Regions from separate parts of the Bacillus sp. JJ1609 genome, predicted to be linked through region 1. Evidence: riboswitches for the same ligand, from Rfam matches in the RefSeq annotation. Region 1 holds a riboswitch; each other region holds the start of a gene.
The links. A riboswitch is a leader RNA that binds a small molecule or an ion and turns the genes downstream of it on or off. The one in region 1 is predicted to bind cyclic di-GMP.
Positions count from the first base shown of each region.

Region 1 (5,488 bases):
AGGGACGGTTCTCGCGTTCCTAAAAGGAACGCAAGAACCGTCCCCATGTTCCTTAAATGCTGTTCATCTCCACCATTATCCTTTGAATTGCTTCTTGATCATTATTTTTAATAGCTTCTTCAAGTTGTTCGTTCAAAATTTGCAGCTGGTTGTGTTGTTGTTTGTTTTGCATTTCTTCATTGAACTTGTCTTTGTCTGCTTGTAAGATGGTGTAAATTTGTTGTTCTTTGGCCAGGATCGTTGCTCGTTCTGCTTCTTCTTGTTTTATTGTTGCGTCCAGTTCTTCTGCTGCTTGTTTTAATTTTTCTTTAATGATTTGTTCAGCTTGTTCCCATTCTTCTTTTGAGGACATGATTTTCACTTCCTATTAATCAATATAAGTCTTTATAGGCTGAAGACCCTCCAGTTTTACATCCTGCATTTTGTTATCCAGTCCTTCTAACGGATTCTTGTTATAGACATTCATCATTAAATTGGATGCAAGTGTAACAAGCTGCATATTATTTTCCTGTAGTCCCTTTTCAAGTACCTTATCTGCAGAGCTATATAATCGTTCACGTTCTGCGAAACTATTATTCATGAATTTCTCAAACTTGTCTCTTTCCAGCTCAATCTTAGCTGTGATTGCATTGAGGCAAGAAATCAGACGTTGTCTTTCGGTTTCTTCCACTTCTTTTGTCTTCAAGTAACTTGTCGCCGAATTAATCGTTTCTGTTACAACTGATGCTATATCCAATGCGCTAAAAACATTCTTTACACTCATTATGACTTTTCCCCTTTTAATTTGATGTTTCCACTATAATTGTCGGACTAATTGCTCTAACTGTTTAGTCAGTTCCTGATACTGAATAGTGATGACAGCCTGGTCTTGTAGAAACTGGGTCGTAAGCGTTTTTTCCAGCATCTTTATGATTTCTATCGCTTGCTCTGCATCCTGGACGTCAGATTCATCGGTAAAATTTGAAGCTAATAATTCTTCCGTATGCTTCATTTTTTCTTTAAGAGGACGATACAGGCGCTCAATCACCGAACGTTCTTCGTAGATGCTTTTTTCAACAAAGGCCAAATTTGTTTTCAATACTCTTAGTCTTTCACACTCTAATTCCAGCTTCGCCTTTATTTTTTTCGATTCCTGCAAATAGGCATCTGCCTGTTTCACACGCGTTTTTTGTTGGATTAAATCCATGCCAATAACCCCACCGACAAGGCCTAAGCCCAATGTACCGATAACCGCAGCGGCTGCAGGCATGAAAGGATTGCTATCCTCAGTTTGAGAGGAATAAAAAGCCTTTCGTTGCAAATGATAGTCAGTTATATATTTCTCCACCGTTGCTCCGTATTGACTTTTAATCTCTTCATACAATTTCTTTTTATAGATATAATGATCGTCAATCAACGTTTCAACACAAAGAATTTCAGTGTGAACATCATCAAACAAAACATCATACTTCCTTCGAGCCTCATACAGGATCTCTCCGGCCTCACTATTTTTTTCATAAGATGTTTTATAATCGTTGTTGCCTTTAATCACCATTTCTTTAAAGCCATCAGTCATCAATTCGGTAAACTCTTTTCTTCCATCACTTAAAATCTGCCCTAATTCTTTTCCTGAATCTGCGAAGATTTTACCTACTTCTACTACATTCCTAAAGAAACCCATCGCACTGCCCCTTTTGGCTCTATTTTGCTATTTCTACCTTATCTATACTCACTCCCGCCAGCCCAAAGTTCACGGCCTCCGGTATGTCCCACGCTTGCATGTGTTTCCCGGTCAACTAACTGCAGGACTCCTGGCTCTTCATTGTGATGCCAGGTGTATCCTTCTGGATTATCTCCATTGGACAAAGCTTCAATGTCAGCTTCGTTCAAGCCTAGCTCTTCAGCTAATTCCGGATCTCCTTGAATATCCTCATATAACTCATAGTTAGCATATGTAAAATGTATATAATCGCTTCTCAGATACATGTCTTCCTCTATTTCCACTTCGTATTCACAGTCAAATACAGGGAAGGAATCAGTAACGGTTTCTCCATCGGGAAGTTCAATCGTTTTGGTCTCGAATGGTACTTCTTCATCTGGTATATCGAATCCAGTCTCCTCCGCATCAGCAATATCAACACCGTCGACAATATCGACAACTCCTACAGCCAATGCTCCTATGGCAACCGTTTTAGCGATGGATATGGCACCTTTTTTAACACGGGCATGATCTCCATCGATAAAACCGCCAATGACTTCACCGCCATTATGAACCGTGTGTTTAGCAGTTTGATAGACTCCTTTTGCAGTCCTTCCAACAGCACTTCCGATTTCATTCAAGCCCTGATCACGCTGCGCAGGATTGTCATTGATGATGCCCGCAACCGTCCCAACAGCCCCATCAGCAGCTTGTCCAACTGTAGTTCCAGCGAACTCAGAGGCTTTTCTTACTCCTTTACCGATGTCCTCGATCACATCTGATCCAGTTAACTCCCCAATAACCTGGATTGGTCCTCCGACTACAATCCCAGCGGTTTTTCCTGCATATTTACCAAACGTCTTAAGAAAGCTCATGCTATTTACCCCTCCCGGATAATAAAAAAAACTATGACAAAAAGCCATAGCAAGAGGATCTCTATTCTATGGAAACCTGACGATCATAGCACACCTCAGCATGCCTTAGACTCACGGCTTTGCGCCCTCCCCTTTCAAGAAGTTTACCTTTTTCATAGTATTTGATTTGGAATTATTTACATATTAAGTATATAGGTCTTTGGAACTGGATGTAAAGTAAAAATTCAACCATTTCTTTTTGGGACTAATGAGATGCCATAACCCTAGAACATGGGGACAGTTCTTATGTTCTGTTTGGAAAGCGAGAACCATCTCTTGTTCTAAAGTCATCCTGTTCAAGGGATGAGTTTTTATGTTTAAAATATCCTCATTTAATAAGTATTCTCCATACACAAGAAGCACAAGAAACGTCCCCATGCTTCCACATCTTCCACTGGTGTCAATCGTGGAAATATTTACTATTATAAGAGTCATGAATGACTCTTATAAAGGAGAAGGTATTTAGTGACACCTATTGTTTCGAAAGAACATCGTGATGAGCGAAAAAAAATGATTTTAGATGCTGCGAAGGATGTATTTATTAGCAAAGGATTTCACGCAACGACGATTCAGGATATTATCAATCATTCTGGGATTAGCAGAGGTGGTGTGTATACTTACTTCCAAAATACTGAGGATATTTTCTTGGAATTGTTAAGAACACGGGATTTAGAAGATGTTTGGGACTTGGAAGAAGTGTATGAAAATGGCCGAACAAACTGGGAGGCTTTGCTTTATATCTTAAATAGCATTCAAGATGCAATTGAGAATGGGAGTGATTTATTAGTTCCTGCGATATATGAATATTATTTCACTACAGGCCGGATCACCAATAAGCATCTTCCGTTTTTGGAGAATCGCTTTGAACAGGCCCGCGAAGGCTTCTCATCTATCATGAATAAAGGAGTGCAAGAAAACGAGTTCTCCCCTATTGTCCCAATCAATGATATTGCCGGGACGATTATCACGTTTTGCGATGGATTGTATATAGGCTGTTTTCATTTAGGTCCTGTTAAAACGAACTTAAGATCCCAGTTTGAAGCATTTCATACTTATCTTGCCTTAGTTTTAAAACCCAATCATTAAATCAAAAAAAAGGAGCTGTCTTATGAAATCGACGAAATTAGGCGGGATCTCTGCCATCCTTGTTGGCGTGTTGTATATCGTAACGGTCATTATTGTGTTGCTGTCCCCTCCAGGAGAAAATGCTGTAGTTGACCATGTTACGTATATGAATCAGCTGGTAGCCGTCCATTATATATTAGGATTTTTAGGAGTGTTAGGCATCATGGTGGTCCTTACTCTTTCCAGGACCATTGAAGAGATTACACAGCACAGTGAATGGTATCCGTTCGCTAAAATCATGGCCATCATTGGATTTTCGTTATTAGCCATCAATAATTTCAGACAAACCGGATTGGACCATGAATTAAGCCATCAGGCAGTACACAGGGGCGGAGAAATTCTCGAAACAGTAGTCCTTTCATGGGCAGGTCTGGTGGAACTTAGCCCACAAGGATGGCTGGATTTTGGCTTTGTTGGCCTTTGGATCTTTACCTTTGGTGCCATGACCTTAAGAAGGAAAAAGCAAAGAGCATTATCCATCCTTGGAATGCTAAGTGGAGGATGTTTTATTTTGACTGTGCTTGGAAACGTGACCGGCCTCTCCATCTTCGTACAGATTGGCATGGGATTAGGAGGATTACTGTTTATTCCAGCATGGTTTATTTACAATGGGGTTCTCTTGGTAAAAGGAACATGAACATGGGGACGGTTCTCTTGTCGCAGACAGAAGGTATCCGAAATGGAAAACGTCTTTCTGCTCAGAAATTGAGGCTAACAAAAGAAGCACAAGGTACGTCCCTGTGCTTCTACACATGCCCTTCCTCTTTTAACACTTCTTCAAGGGCGGCTACTACTTCTCGGTCATAATGTGTGTCTACTAATCTTCTTAGTTCATTTAGTGCGTATTCGGCAGTAAACGCCTTGCGATAGGCTCGATCCTCTGTCATCGCATCGAAGCTGTCGCTGACGGCTATGATCCTGGCTTCAAGGGTGATTTCTTCTTCTTTCAATCCATATGGATACCCGGATCCGTTCAGTCTTTCATGATGTTGTTCAATAATGGCAGCGATGCCCTCATAATACAGATCCTTCACCATTTGGGCACCATCTATTGGATGGCGCTTAATTGCTGAAAATTCTTCATCTGTCAGTTTACCCGGCTTGTTTAAAATTTCAACAGGCGTATGTATTTTTCCAATATCATGCAGGATCGAGGATATATACAAATTTTCCAGAGTTTCTTTGGAAAGCTTGAGTTTTTTGGCAATTTTCATTGCATATTGAGACACTCTTTCACTATGTTTATACGTATATGGATCCTTCTGTTCAACCTCATTAACAATATTTTTCAGACGCTGAATACTCTCGCTCAATTGATAAAAAGTAGGCTCCGTTATCACCCATAAGTACCTAACATCTGTTAGAGTTTTAAAATGGATTGGCTTTTCAATATTCATCGCAGAGTAATAATCATGCGCCCCAAGTTTTATTTTCTCTCCGTCCAGTTCACATTCCAGTTCCCCTTCCAGGATGTAGAAAAACTCCATGACATCCGGGTTCTCACTTGGATATACGTAAAAAAGAGTATCCTTAACGATCGTCTGGACCATTACTTCTGATCCTCCGCCTCGCCCTAGTAAACTGATCGAAAAATGTTCAGCTTGGAATTCTTCAATATTCGTTCCTTTTTGGCCAAGATGAAATGGCACATGAACCACCTCTAACGAAAAATTACAAAAAGAGCCTATAGTAGTTCTATAGACTCTTTACCTATAATTGTAATTTATTTAAGTAGTTTATACAATCTTAATTTTCAGTAATTTAAAGACCT
Region 1 is NZ_JBALSS010000026.1:31,449-36,936, reverse strand. Features, by position in the region: gene V7654_RS18975 (hypothetical protein) at 53-352, opposite strand; gene V7654_RS18970 (hypothetical protein) at 368-763, opposite strand; gene V7654_RS18965 (hypothetical protein) at 797-1,660, opposite strand; gene V7654_RS18960 (HNH endonuclease) at 1,699-2,553, opposite strand; cyclic di-GMP riboswitch class I at 2,621-2,711, opposite strand; gene V7654_RS18955 (TetR family transcriptional regulator) at 3,058-3,678, shown strand; gene V7654_RS18950 (hypothetical protein) at 3,701-4,354, shown strand; gene V7654_RS18945 (HD-GYP domain-containing protein) at 4,464-5,366, opposite strand; gene V7654_RS18940 (hypothetical protein) at 5,479-5,488, opposite strand, start outside.

Region 2 (5,488 bases), on a different contig from region 1:
TGCAGTGAATCAGGGTCATCGACATCCAAAAATCATCCAGGCTCTTAAAGATCAGGCTGATCGTGTGACGCTAACGTCAAGAGCTTTCCATAATGACCAGCTTGGACCTTGGTATGAGAAAATATGCAAATTGACGAATAAAGAAATGGCCCTGCCTATGAACACAGGAGCAGAGGCTGTTGAAACAGCGATTAAAGCCGCGCGCCGCTGGGCATATGACGTAAAAGGCGTAGCTGATAATCAGGCAGAAATCATCGCCTGCATCGGCAACTTCCATGGCCGTACAATGACAGCGGTATCGCTTTCATCAGAGGCTGAGTATAAGCGAGGATTTGGACCTATGCTGCCTGGAATCAAATTGATTCCTTATGGGGATCTTGAAGCTTTGAAGCAGGCAATCACTCCAAACACTGCTGCATTTTTAATCGAACCAATTCAGGGAGAGGCAGGTATTGTCATCCCGCCAGAAGGCTTCATGAGTGCTGCACTTGATTTGTGTAAGGAAAAAAATGTGTTGTTTATTGCTGATGAAATCCAGGCTGGCCTTGCAAGATCAGGAAAAATGTTTGCATGTGAGTGGGAAGGCATCGAGCCTGATATGTATATCCTGGGTAAGGCACTAGGCGGAGGGGTATTCCCAATTTCCTGCGTTGTGGCAGACAATGATGTACTAGGTGTTTTCAATCCTGGTTCCCATGGTTCAACTTTCGGCGGCAATCCGATGGCTTGTGCGGTATCAATTGCTTCACTTGATGTACTGATCGACGAAAAGCTGGCTGAACGATCTCTTGAACTTGGAGAATATTTCATCAGCAAGCTTCGTGAAATCGATAACCCTATGATAAAAGATATCCGCGGACGGGGACTTTTCATCGGTGTAGAATTGACCGAGCCGGCACGTAAATACTGTGAGGATTTGAAAGAGGAAGGGTTGCTTTGCAAAGAAACACATGATACTGTCATTCGTTTTGCGCCTCCGCTCGTTATTAGCGAGGAAGATCTTGATTGGGCGATTGAGCGGATCAAGAAGGTATTATCATAATCAAATACACTAGAAAACCCGCCCATCGGCGGGTTTTTTTGTATTTATCTTGTGGCCCTTGGTTCTGCTGCTCTTTCTTCTTCTTCGCTTGGAGCGAAAAGAAGTCCAAGATTGATTAAACCTGCAAGTCCTACCAAGCCATAAACTATTCTGGCCAATGCTGAGTCCTGACCTCCGAAGATGGCTGCAACAAGATCAAATTGGAAGAATCCGACTAAGCCCCAGTTAATAGCACCAATAATCGTAAGAACCAATGCAATACGTTGAATACCACTCATGGATGTTCCTCCTTAAAATATTGATTCACATATAGGTTGATTCAGCAGGAAGATTATTATTCATCCCCACTGCACTTAACCATTACTCGTATAAAAAAAGCTGTAACATTTCACAGAACATTGGAGAACATTAAGAAGTGCAATATTTTTGCATTGCATACGAAAAAGGAACATAATTGGCGATAAGGAAGGTGATTTAAATGGATAATTTCACATTTTATAATCCAACTAAATTGATTTTTGGAAAAGACCAGCTGGCAGAACTGAAGAATGAAGTGCCTCAATATGGCAAAAAAGTTCTTCTTGTATATGGTGGCGGAAGTATAAAGAGAAACGGGCTTTATGATTCTGTCCTGAACTATTTAAAAGAAATTAGCGCAGAAGTATTTGAGCTTTCCGGTGTTGAGCCTAATCCGCGTATATCAACTGTCCGAAAGGGCGTTCAAATCTGCAAGGAAGAAGGAATTGAATTTCTGCTTGCGGTAGGCGGCGGAAGTGTCATCGACTGCACAAAAGCAATCGCTGCAGGTGCTAAATATGATGGCGATGCATGGGACCTTGTGACAAAGAAGGCGTTCGCATCCGAAGCACTTCCATTCGGAACTGTGTTGACTCTTGCTGCAACAGGTTCTGAAATGAATGCAGGTTCGGTTATCACGAATTGGGAAACGAATGAAAAATACGGCTGGGGCAGCCCGGTGACGTTCCCAAGATTCTCCATCCTGGACCCTGTGAATACATTTACTGTACCAAGAGACCAAACAATCTACGGAATCGTCGATATGATGTCTCACGTTTTCGAACACTATTTCCATTTGACTGAAAACACTGAGTTTCAGGACCGCATGTGTGAATCCCTGCTGCTGACTGTTATGGAAACAGCGCCAAAGCTTCTAGCAGATCTTGAAAACTACGAGCATCGCGCAACTATTTTATATGCAGGCACTATGGCATTGAACGGTATGCTATCAATGGGCTACCGCGGTGACTGGGCTACACATAACATCGAACATGCCGTTTCAGCGGTTTATGACATTCCACATGGAGGAGGACTTGCAATCCTGTTCCCGAATTGGATGAAGCACAACCTGAAGGTAAAACCAGAACGCTTCAAGAAAATGGCTGTCAGGGTCTTCAACGTTGATCCTGAAGGCAAGACAGATGAAGAGGCTGGCCTTGAAGGAATCGAAAAGCTGCGTGAATTCTGGTCAAGCATCGGTGCTCCGTCCCGACTTGCAGATTATGATATCGATGACAGCAAGATTGAAGTAATGGCAGATAAAGCAATGGTAAATGGAGAATTTGGCAATTTCACAAAATTGACCCACGAAGATGTGGTTGAAATTTATCGCAAGTCTTTGTAAAAGTCAAAAAGGACCCGGGCAAACCGGGTCCTTTTTCATTTTTTTAGGAAAATATACATAACAACACATCTCTAAAAAGGCTTGAAACACTTATATTATCCTTGTTCTCGGTTAAAAAATGTAACTAAAGAAAAAATTACCAATAAAATTTATAGGTCTAAATGTTTAACAAGATGGTTAACTGTGGTAATTCTCTAACTGTAAGACAATGGAGCTGAAGGGATATTTTACATAAATGGTCTTCACCATCCATGCTAATAGCAAACCAGCTGAAAAGCTGGGACGCAAAGCCAGGAGTCTAAGGCAGCCTAATTAGGCAGCTATGATCGTCCAGCCGCCATGGTATGAGAAATTTGTCCTGGCGGCTTTTATTGTCAAAAAAATCGCAGAATTTTATCGAAAGGGAGGAGAAATATCTAATTAAATAACTGAATATTCAGTCTTTTAAAAGTACAAGTATTCAAGATAAATAATTATGAAAAGGGGATTAAACATTTGAAAGCTATTAAACATGTATCCATTCTGTTATCCATCATGCTTTTGTTTTTCATTAGCCTGCCTGTAACTGGGACATTTGCAGCTGGCAATGCCGAAAATCAGGCTGTGAAAAATGGCAAAGAATCATCTCAGACTGATTCCGAAAAGAAAGAAGTAAAGAATAATCAAGCTCAAAAAGAAGCGTCAAAACCAAAGGTTCAAAATGAAAAAACAGCAAATTCAAATAACAACAATACTGAAAAAAGTTCAGCTGTAAAAAAAGAAGCTACACAGGTTCAGCAAGCGGATAATAAAGAAAAAACTGAAACGAAGGATGAAAATGCTAAAACAGTTGAGAGTGCATCAAATGAGAACGATACAAAAATGAAGGTAGAATCTGTATCGGAAAAAGTAGTGAATACAAATAAAAGTACGCAAATCCATTTGCACCTGAAGGATTGTGTAAACCCAACTGTAAGTGTCTTCGTTGAACTTAAAGGGGAATGGAAGGAAATGACCAATCCAGGAAGCTCCCCACTCTTTAAATTGCTGGATTCAGGAGAATTTGTAAAGGATGATGTAACGGCCTTTAAGCTTGTTTTTGAAGGTGGAGAAGAGTTAGTTGTTCCAGTTAGTGAAATTAAAGTGGGTGTCGAGGCAGAAGGAACGATCAACTATGGGCTGGAAAATTGTGACCTGGCCGAAAATGGGGAAACTGTACCGGATAAGGATGCAAATAAAAGTACTCAGATTCATTTGCATTTAAAGGACTGTACAAGCCCAGCTGCAACAGTATTTGTAGAGCTTAAAGGCGAGTGGAAGGAAATGACCAATCCAGGCAAATCACCACTCTTTAAATTGCTGGATGGCGGAGAATTTGTAAAAGAAGACATCACTGCTTTTAAAATTGTTTTTACCAGCGGCGGTGAGCTAGTTGTACCTGTAAGTGATCTTAAGGTTGGAGTCGAGGCAGAAGGAACGATTAACTACTGGCTTGAAAAATGTGATATGCCTCTGAAAAACACATTCAAGACATTAAGTTTAATGATCGATGACAGCAAGGGCAAAATCGACAGTGCTGCAGTAATTATGATGAATGGGAAACGCATTGAATTTAAGCTTGTGAATCATGTTTGGACGATCTATTTAACAAAAGAAGCGAAAGTGGAAATGCTAAGAGGACTCGAATTAACAAGCAATGGGCAAACAAAGGTCATCCCCTTAACCCAATTATCTGATGAAATGGTCCAGATTGAAGATGGCGTTCTAACCCTTCAAGTGAATTGGAGCATGCAAGGAGAGCTAGTAGGTGAAGAACATAATGAAGGTGCATTACCAGTTCCTGTGAAGAACTCTGGCTCAGGAAATACACCTGGAGTATCGAAGGATTCACAAGGTTGGGTTGGTGGCGATGTCCTTCCGCAAACTGGTGAAAGCAGCCGGGTGCTGTATTATATCCTTGGCTTCTTGATTGCAGCAGGTGGAGTTATGCTAAGGCTCAAGAATCCATTGAAGAATTAATTTGTGTAAAAACTTGAGAGGGGAAGACATTCCTCTCTTTATTTATATCTGAGGTGAAAATGGTGAAAAAGGTATTTTCGATAGTTTTAATCCTGACCGGGTTTACTATCTTCTTTTATCCAACGATGAAAGATTTATATACATCCTACAGCCAGAAACAAATTATTGACCAGTGGGAAAATCACTCCCTTGACGAAAATGATGCAGCAGAGAGCCTTGGCGAGCTGGAAGATGTGTTCAGCATCGAAACGAAGGCGGAAACTGTTGAATCAGCAAATCCTATTATTAATCAAGAAGAGAAAAAAACAGAAGAAAAACAAAAAATGGATCCAGGAATGGTTGGTGTTATTGAAATCGATAAAATTAATTTAAGGCTTCCTGTTCTGAACGGGGCTTCGATGGCTAACATGGATATTGGTGCTGGTCTGCTGGAAGGAACGGCACTCCCGGGAACTGAAGGAAATAGCGCGATTGCCGCCCATCGCAGCAGAGCCTATGGCAAAATGTTCAACCGTCTTGATGAAATCTCCACAGGGGATCTAGTGACGGTAAAAGACAAGGACCAAACCTATCAATATGAGGTTTACGAGACGTTAGTCGTCGAACCAAATGACGTATCTGTGCTCAGGGGCAGCAATGATGAAAAAACACTGACTCTTATTACCTGCACGCCGATTGATACGGCTACGCACAGGTTAATTATCAAAGCGAAAATGCCTTAATCTACATGTCCGGGTGACTTCCCGGACTATTGTTTTTTCAGGGGTTTAAAAACAATCAACAAGGAAAAAAATAACGAAGTCATG
Region 2 is NZ_JBALSS010000025.1:46,322-51,809, forward strand. Features, by position in the region: gene V7654_RS18005 (ornithine--oxo-acid transaminase) at 1-1,042, shown strand, start outside; gene V7654_RS18010 (DUF378 domain-containing protein) at 1,087-1,320, opposite strand; gene V7654_RS18015 (iron-containing alcohol dehydrogenase) at 1,521-2,684, shown strand; cyclic di-GMP riboswitch class I at 2,934-3,026, shown strand; gene V7654_RS18020 (LPXTG cell wall anchor domain-containing protein) at 3,180-4,682, shown strand; gene V7654_RS18025 (class D sortase) at 4,742-5,404, shown strand.
Region 2: linked by a shared signal. The riboswitch ahead of V7654_RS18020 (LPXTG cell wall anchor domain-containing protein) and the one ahead of V7654_RS18960 (HNH endonuclease) in region 1 are both predicted to bind cyclic di-GMP.

Region 3 (5,488 bases), on a different contig from region 1:
CTGTATATTGGAATTGTGTAGCGTCATCGAAGTAAATATAATTCTTAACGACAACGATTGCGTGATAACCTTCCATATCCAGAAGCCGACGGTCTTCCTCGCTTGGTTCCTCAACAGTGAATTCCTTTTTGGCAAAGCTGATCTTTTTTTCAAGCTTCTTCTCGATATATTCAAAAATGGAATTTTGACAGTTTTCCTTCGTGAGTCCAGGCACAAATTTCTCCACAAGAAAATCCTTATCAAGGATGATTCTCTCGCCATCAATAAGCCTCACTCTTGTTACCTTCCACACCTTTTCGTCATCATCGACATGAAGTTCTTTTGCAATTTCTCGGCCAGCCAGTTCCAACGTGAATTCCTCAACATTCGTTTCAGCCTTGCCTCCCATGTTTTCGGCGAGCTCCTTGAAGCTTACCAGCCCGGAAATCGGGAACTGATGCCTTTTTAAATCCAGCACCAGCGAGCCCTTCCCGCGAATCTTCTGGATAAATCCATTCTGCGCAAGCAAATTCAATGCTTTCCTAATGGTCTCCCTCGAAGTTTTATAGCTGTCAGCAAATTCATTTTCTGACGGCAGGATTGTTTTCGGCTGATAATGGCCCTCTTGAATCATTCTCGCGATCTCTTCATATATCAACAAATACTTTTTCTGCATCATATTCCCCCGTGCCTATACTGATTGCTATCATTTTACCTTTTTTTCCGGGTTTTGAGAACAAATGTGGTGCTAAAGACTCTTATTAAATGGTTCAGTTAAGGAACAGAGTGCTTTTGTTTTTTTAGTTGCGAGACTACTTCTGCTGAAATGGGATTAAAAACGGAGAAACTGGGATTAAAAATACTGTAACTGGGATTAAAATGCTCAAAACTAGGATTATCTCTACAGTTGGCCGCGACTTTGGCAGCTCTGTTGATTGGAACAGAAAATGCTGCTGCCTTTCCATCGTGCGTGGTTCATTCCAAGAAGCTGTTCAGTGTCCTCCGGAAAATGCGGTTCAGGGAAGACCTAGGTAGTCCGCAAGAATGATTATTTTACCCCGCAGACGTGGGATGCTTCCCGATTGCCCGAGGTAACAGCGCCTATGATTATCATGATTCTGAGACTTAAATCCTGTAAAATTAAGTCGATATAAAATTAGTGATTGAAATTCCACTAATTTTCCCAACATGAGCTCTGCAAAAACTTCAAAAAAGTACCCTATAGGAAAAATAAATTGGTTATAATTGTTCTATAAGATGTTCTTAATATGGAACTGTTTAAAATGATTTGTTATGATATAAATATAAATTGATAAGGTGTGGATAACTATGATCGGTGAGCGCGTTAAAAAACTTCGACTTGAAAAGAAAATGTCGTTATCCGAACTGGCCGAACAAGCTGGCGTCGCGAAATCATATTTAAGCTCTTTGGAGCGCAATCTTCAAACGAACCCTTCAATCCAATTCTTAGAGAAAATCGCTGCTGTCCTTCATATCCCTGTGGACCATTTAATCCACGAACAGCCAGACAAGGAGAATATGGATTCTGATTGGGTGAACCTTGTTAAAGAGGCAATGGATTCTGGAATTTCCAAAGATCAATTCCGTGAGTTTCTGGAATTCAATAAATGGAGAATTCATAATAAGTAACGTTCGGTGGATAGCCTAGGCTGTCCTTTTTCTTTGTTTTGTGCAAATCAACACACCGCCCTTAGGATCGCATGCAACTCTCCTAAAAATAAAAAGCACCTCCAAAAAGAGCTGCTTGATCAATTTTTTATTATATATGTAGGTTTTAAAGCTCAGTACCAACTGATTGGCCATTGAAGTTTGTTAAAAACTCTCGAATTTCCTCTTTATTTAAGCCCATTTCTAGTGCTTCCATGATTAACTGCATCCATTCTGTATCCAGTTCTTCGAAAATTGCCTTCTCACTAATCACTTTCTTCCCCCCAAAATACTATTTGTATTCCAGGCAGTCCGGCCATCATAGTACATTGCACCTTAGATCCGTGACTTTGCGTCCTAGTTTTTCAACAAGTTTGCCTTTTTCTGTGCCTTTTTTCATATCCTTAACTCCCAATATCATTGTATATGGTTCTTTTTATTTATAATGTAGGTATTTGTCGGTTACTTTTTATCGATTATTTCTTTTTTTTTCCACAGAATTACAAAAAACACTTGTTGTCTTGGTAAGTTTTCAGAAATTTCAAGCATTTATAAGGACTTTTTTGTCATATTTTATACCTAATTGTTGAACAGTTTTTTTATTCTTACCCCCAAAAATTATTGGCGGACTCTCTACGAGTAGTTTCTTTTTTATATGGAGCGTTATTCCATCGGTTTAAAATGGCCACTTTTTCAAGAGTTACTGCTTGAAAAAAGGGATATCTAGTTAAATCATGACCACAAACAGGGCAAAGCCACTCCCCTACCTCATTGCTGCTATACGATGGACGATTGCATCGATCACAGTTTTTTCTGTACATCCCCTTCAAAACCTCCTGGGCAAGAATAAAAGCCGCCTACGTTCTTTATAAAGTATAGTTCAATAGAATCATTTATGAAAAAGTCTAAAAAATGCCGAATTATCCCAAAAACTCACTTTATTCGTTCGTTTTAAAGAATATACTCTGTTTTTCTTACATTCTTGTATTTTTAAAAGAACTCAAATGTTCGTTATAATGAATAGATGAATTGATTTTAAGGAGAATAATCATATGATGGTTGGAGAGAAAATTAAAAGTCTGCGGATAAGAAAAAAGTACTCGATCACTGAGCTATCTGAAAAAGCAAATGTGTCGAAATCTTATCTTAGTTATATTGAAAGAGGCATTCAGAAGAATCCCTCCCTGCAAGTGTTATCTCGTCTGGCCAAAACGCTGGACACTACGGTTGAATATTTAATGGGGCACGAGATAAAGGTCAACAAGAATGGTATTCCAATTGATCAGGAGTGGCTCTTGCTTGTGGATGAAGCGATAAAGAACGGAATCAGCAAAGAAGATTTTTCCTTTTATTTGGACTTTGTGAAATTCAAGAATAATATTAATCACGACAAATGATAGCAAAAACAAATCAAGTACTTTTGGCGAGTATCCTCAGTCACCCTGCCCTCTCATCCTCCCAACTATTTTTTTGTTACTAATAAAATACAACTACGCCAATCTATTTAGACCAATTTTTAAAATTTATTGCATTAGAGTGCGTTATTCTTAGACATGGTTATGTATCAAGACTTTTCAGTAACTTACAATTCATAAAATATCCATCAGTGATAGCGACGCATAAAAAAAAAGAACCAGCATCATGGCTGATTCTCTATTTGCTCTATTTTGCAAGGCTGACAGCGATCATCGCTCCTACCCTGGCATTGTTTTTGACAAGCGCGATATTTGCAGCAAGACTCTTTCCTTCTGTTAATTCTTTTACTTTTCCCAGCAGGAACGGAGTAACCTGTTTGCCGCCGATTTGATTTTCTTTCGCTTCAGCCAGTGCTTTTTCTATGACACTATTGATTAGGCTTTCCTCTAGAGCATGTTCTTCGGGAATCGGGTTTGCCACCACGACGCCCCCATTCAGCCCCAGCTCCCATTTTGTCCGGATCATATCTGCAACTTCAGCGGTTGTATCCAGGCGGTAATTCACATTGAATGGACTCGTCCTCGTATAAAACGCTGGCAATGTGTCCGTTCCAAAGCCTACGACTGGAACTCCGTATGTTTCCAGATATTCAAGTGTCAATCCCAGATCTAGAATAGACTTCGCGCCTGCACAGACGACGGCTACATTTGTATTTGCGAGCTCCTGAAGGTCAGCGGAAATATCCATTGTCAATTCTGCTTCTCGGTGGACGCCGCCAATTCCCCCTGTGACAAACACTTCAATTCCGGCTAACTCTGCGCAAATCATGGTTGCCGCTACTGTAGTCGCACCATTTTTCTTGGAGGACAATAAGTATGGCAGGTCACGCCTGCTCGCTTTTTCAACATCCTTGCTCTGTCCCAAATATTCCAGCTCGTCATTTGACAAGCCAATCTTTATTTTTCCGTCAAGGATGGCAATCGTAGCAGGAACTGCTCCATTTTCCCGGATGATTTCCTCAACTTCTCTTGCTGTGTGGATATTCTGTGGATAAGGCATTCCATGAGAGATAATGGTAGACTCAAGGGCAACAATAGGCTTGCCCTTTTCTCTTGCTTCGATTACTTCCTGTGAAAATTCAAGCCACTTCTCTAGCATCCTATATCCCTCTTATTTAAAGTTTTGTTTATACGTGTCGAGCAATTGTTTATTATTTAAAATTGGATTCACTGTTTCAATTGTCTGCAAGGTAAGAATCGAGCAAGCCATGCCTATTTTGCAGGCATCCTCTGTTTGGATCCCATTTAGGTGAGCATAGATAATTCCTGCTGCCAGGGAATCCCCAGCTCCGGTCACATCGATCACGGATATGCTCGGCGGGATAAGCACGCCCGCTTCTCCTTTAGATGAAAAATAAATCAGCCCATTGTCTCCCCTGCTGATGACGACCTTCTCGACGCCCTTATGTATAATCAACTCAGCAGCTTTAAAGAAGTCGCCTTCATTTTCAATGACGACTCCTGAAATGGCTTCTGCTTCGTCCTTGTTGGCAATCAGCCAGGTCACACCGGACAAATCCTCTGGCAGTTTTTTCGCTTTTGGCGAAGAAACCGGGGTGATGCAGAGCGGAATGTTTTCTTTCCTGCAACGCAAGATGATCGCCTCGAGGACATATGCGGGAAAATTGGTATCAAGAAAAATGAAATCAGAGGAAGCAAAATAGCCCCATTTACTCTCAATAAATTCTGGGGTGATAGAATCATAGATTGACATTTCTGCCAGTGCAACGGACATTTCCCCTTCATGATCCAGCACTGCCGTGTAGGCTCCTGTAGAATGCCCCTTAAGCATTTGTGAAGGATTGACATCAGCAAATGCCTTTGTGTATTCCATAAGCCAGTGCCCTTCATGGTCATCGCCTACGACGGTCAGCACGCTGACATCGCTTCCGAGCCTTCCTAGATTTTCGCCGATATTCCTTGCCACGCCGCCGCATGATTTCGAACTCTCTGCAGGGTTTGAGGTGCCAAGCTCCAGCTGGCTTTTCGACCAGATTTTCCTGTCGATATTCGCCCCGCCCACGCACAATACCTGGCGTTTCTCAGGCAGGATATAGGCACGGCCAAGTATTTTTCCTTGTTTAATTAAAGATGAAATATAGCCTGCAACCTCTGCACGCGATAAATCGGTCTTCGCAGCTAAATCGCTTTGTGAGATAAAAGGATCTTCTTTAATCAGTTTTAAAATCAGCGCCTCTTTTTCGTTCATGCTGCGCACCTCGCTATTTCCAAATACTAGCCTATAATTAAATCTTAAACTTTTGTCTGAATTTACACAACATTATTAAAAAACAGTTACATTTTTAAAAAATGGACTTCCTTTTGATGACTGGGCCCGTAAAAAATCGTTCTGTATATCCGTCACA
Region 3 is NZ_JBALSS010000006.1:531,179-536,666, reverse strand. Features, by position in the region: gene treR (trehalose operon repressor) at 1-655, opposite strand, end outside; gene V7654_RS07270 (helix-turn-helix domain-containing protein) at 1,309-1,629, shown strand; gene V7654_RS07265 (anti-repressor SinI family protein) at 1,775-1,921, opposite strand; cyclic di-GMP riboswitch class I at 1,951-2,036, opposite strand; gene V7654_RS07260 (helix-turn-helix domain-containing protein) at 2,700-3,044, shown strand; gene V7654_RS07255 (pseudouridine-5'-phosphate glycosidase) at 3,310-4,221, opposite strand; gene V7654_RS07250 (carbohydrate kinase) at 4,234-5,331, opposite strand.
Region 3: linked by a shared signal. The riboswitch ahead of V7654_RS07265 (anti-repressor SinI family protein) and the one ahead of V7654_RS18960 (HNH endonuclease) in region 1 are both predicted to bind cyclic di-GMP.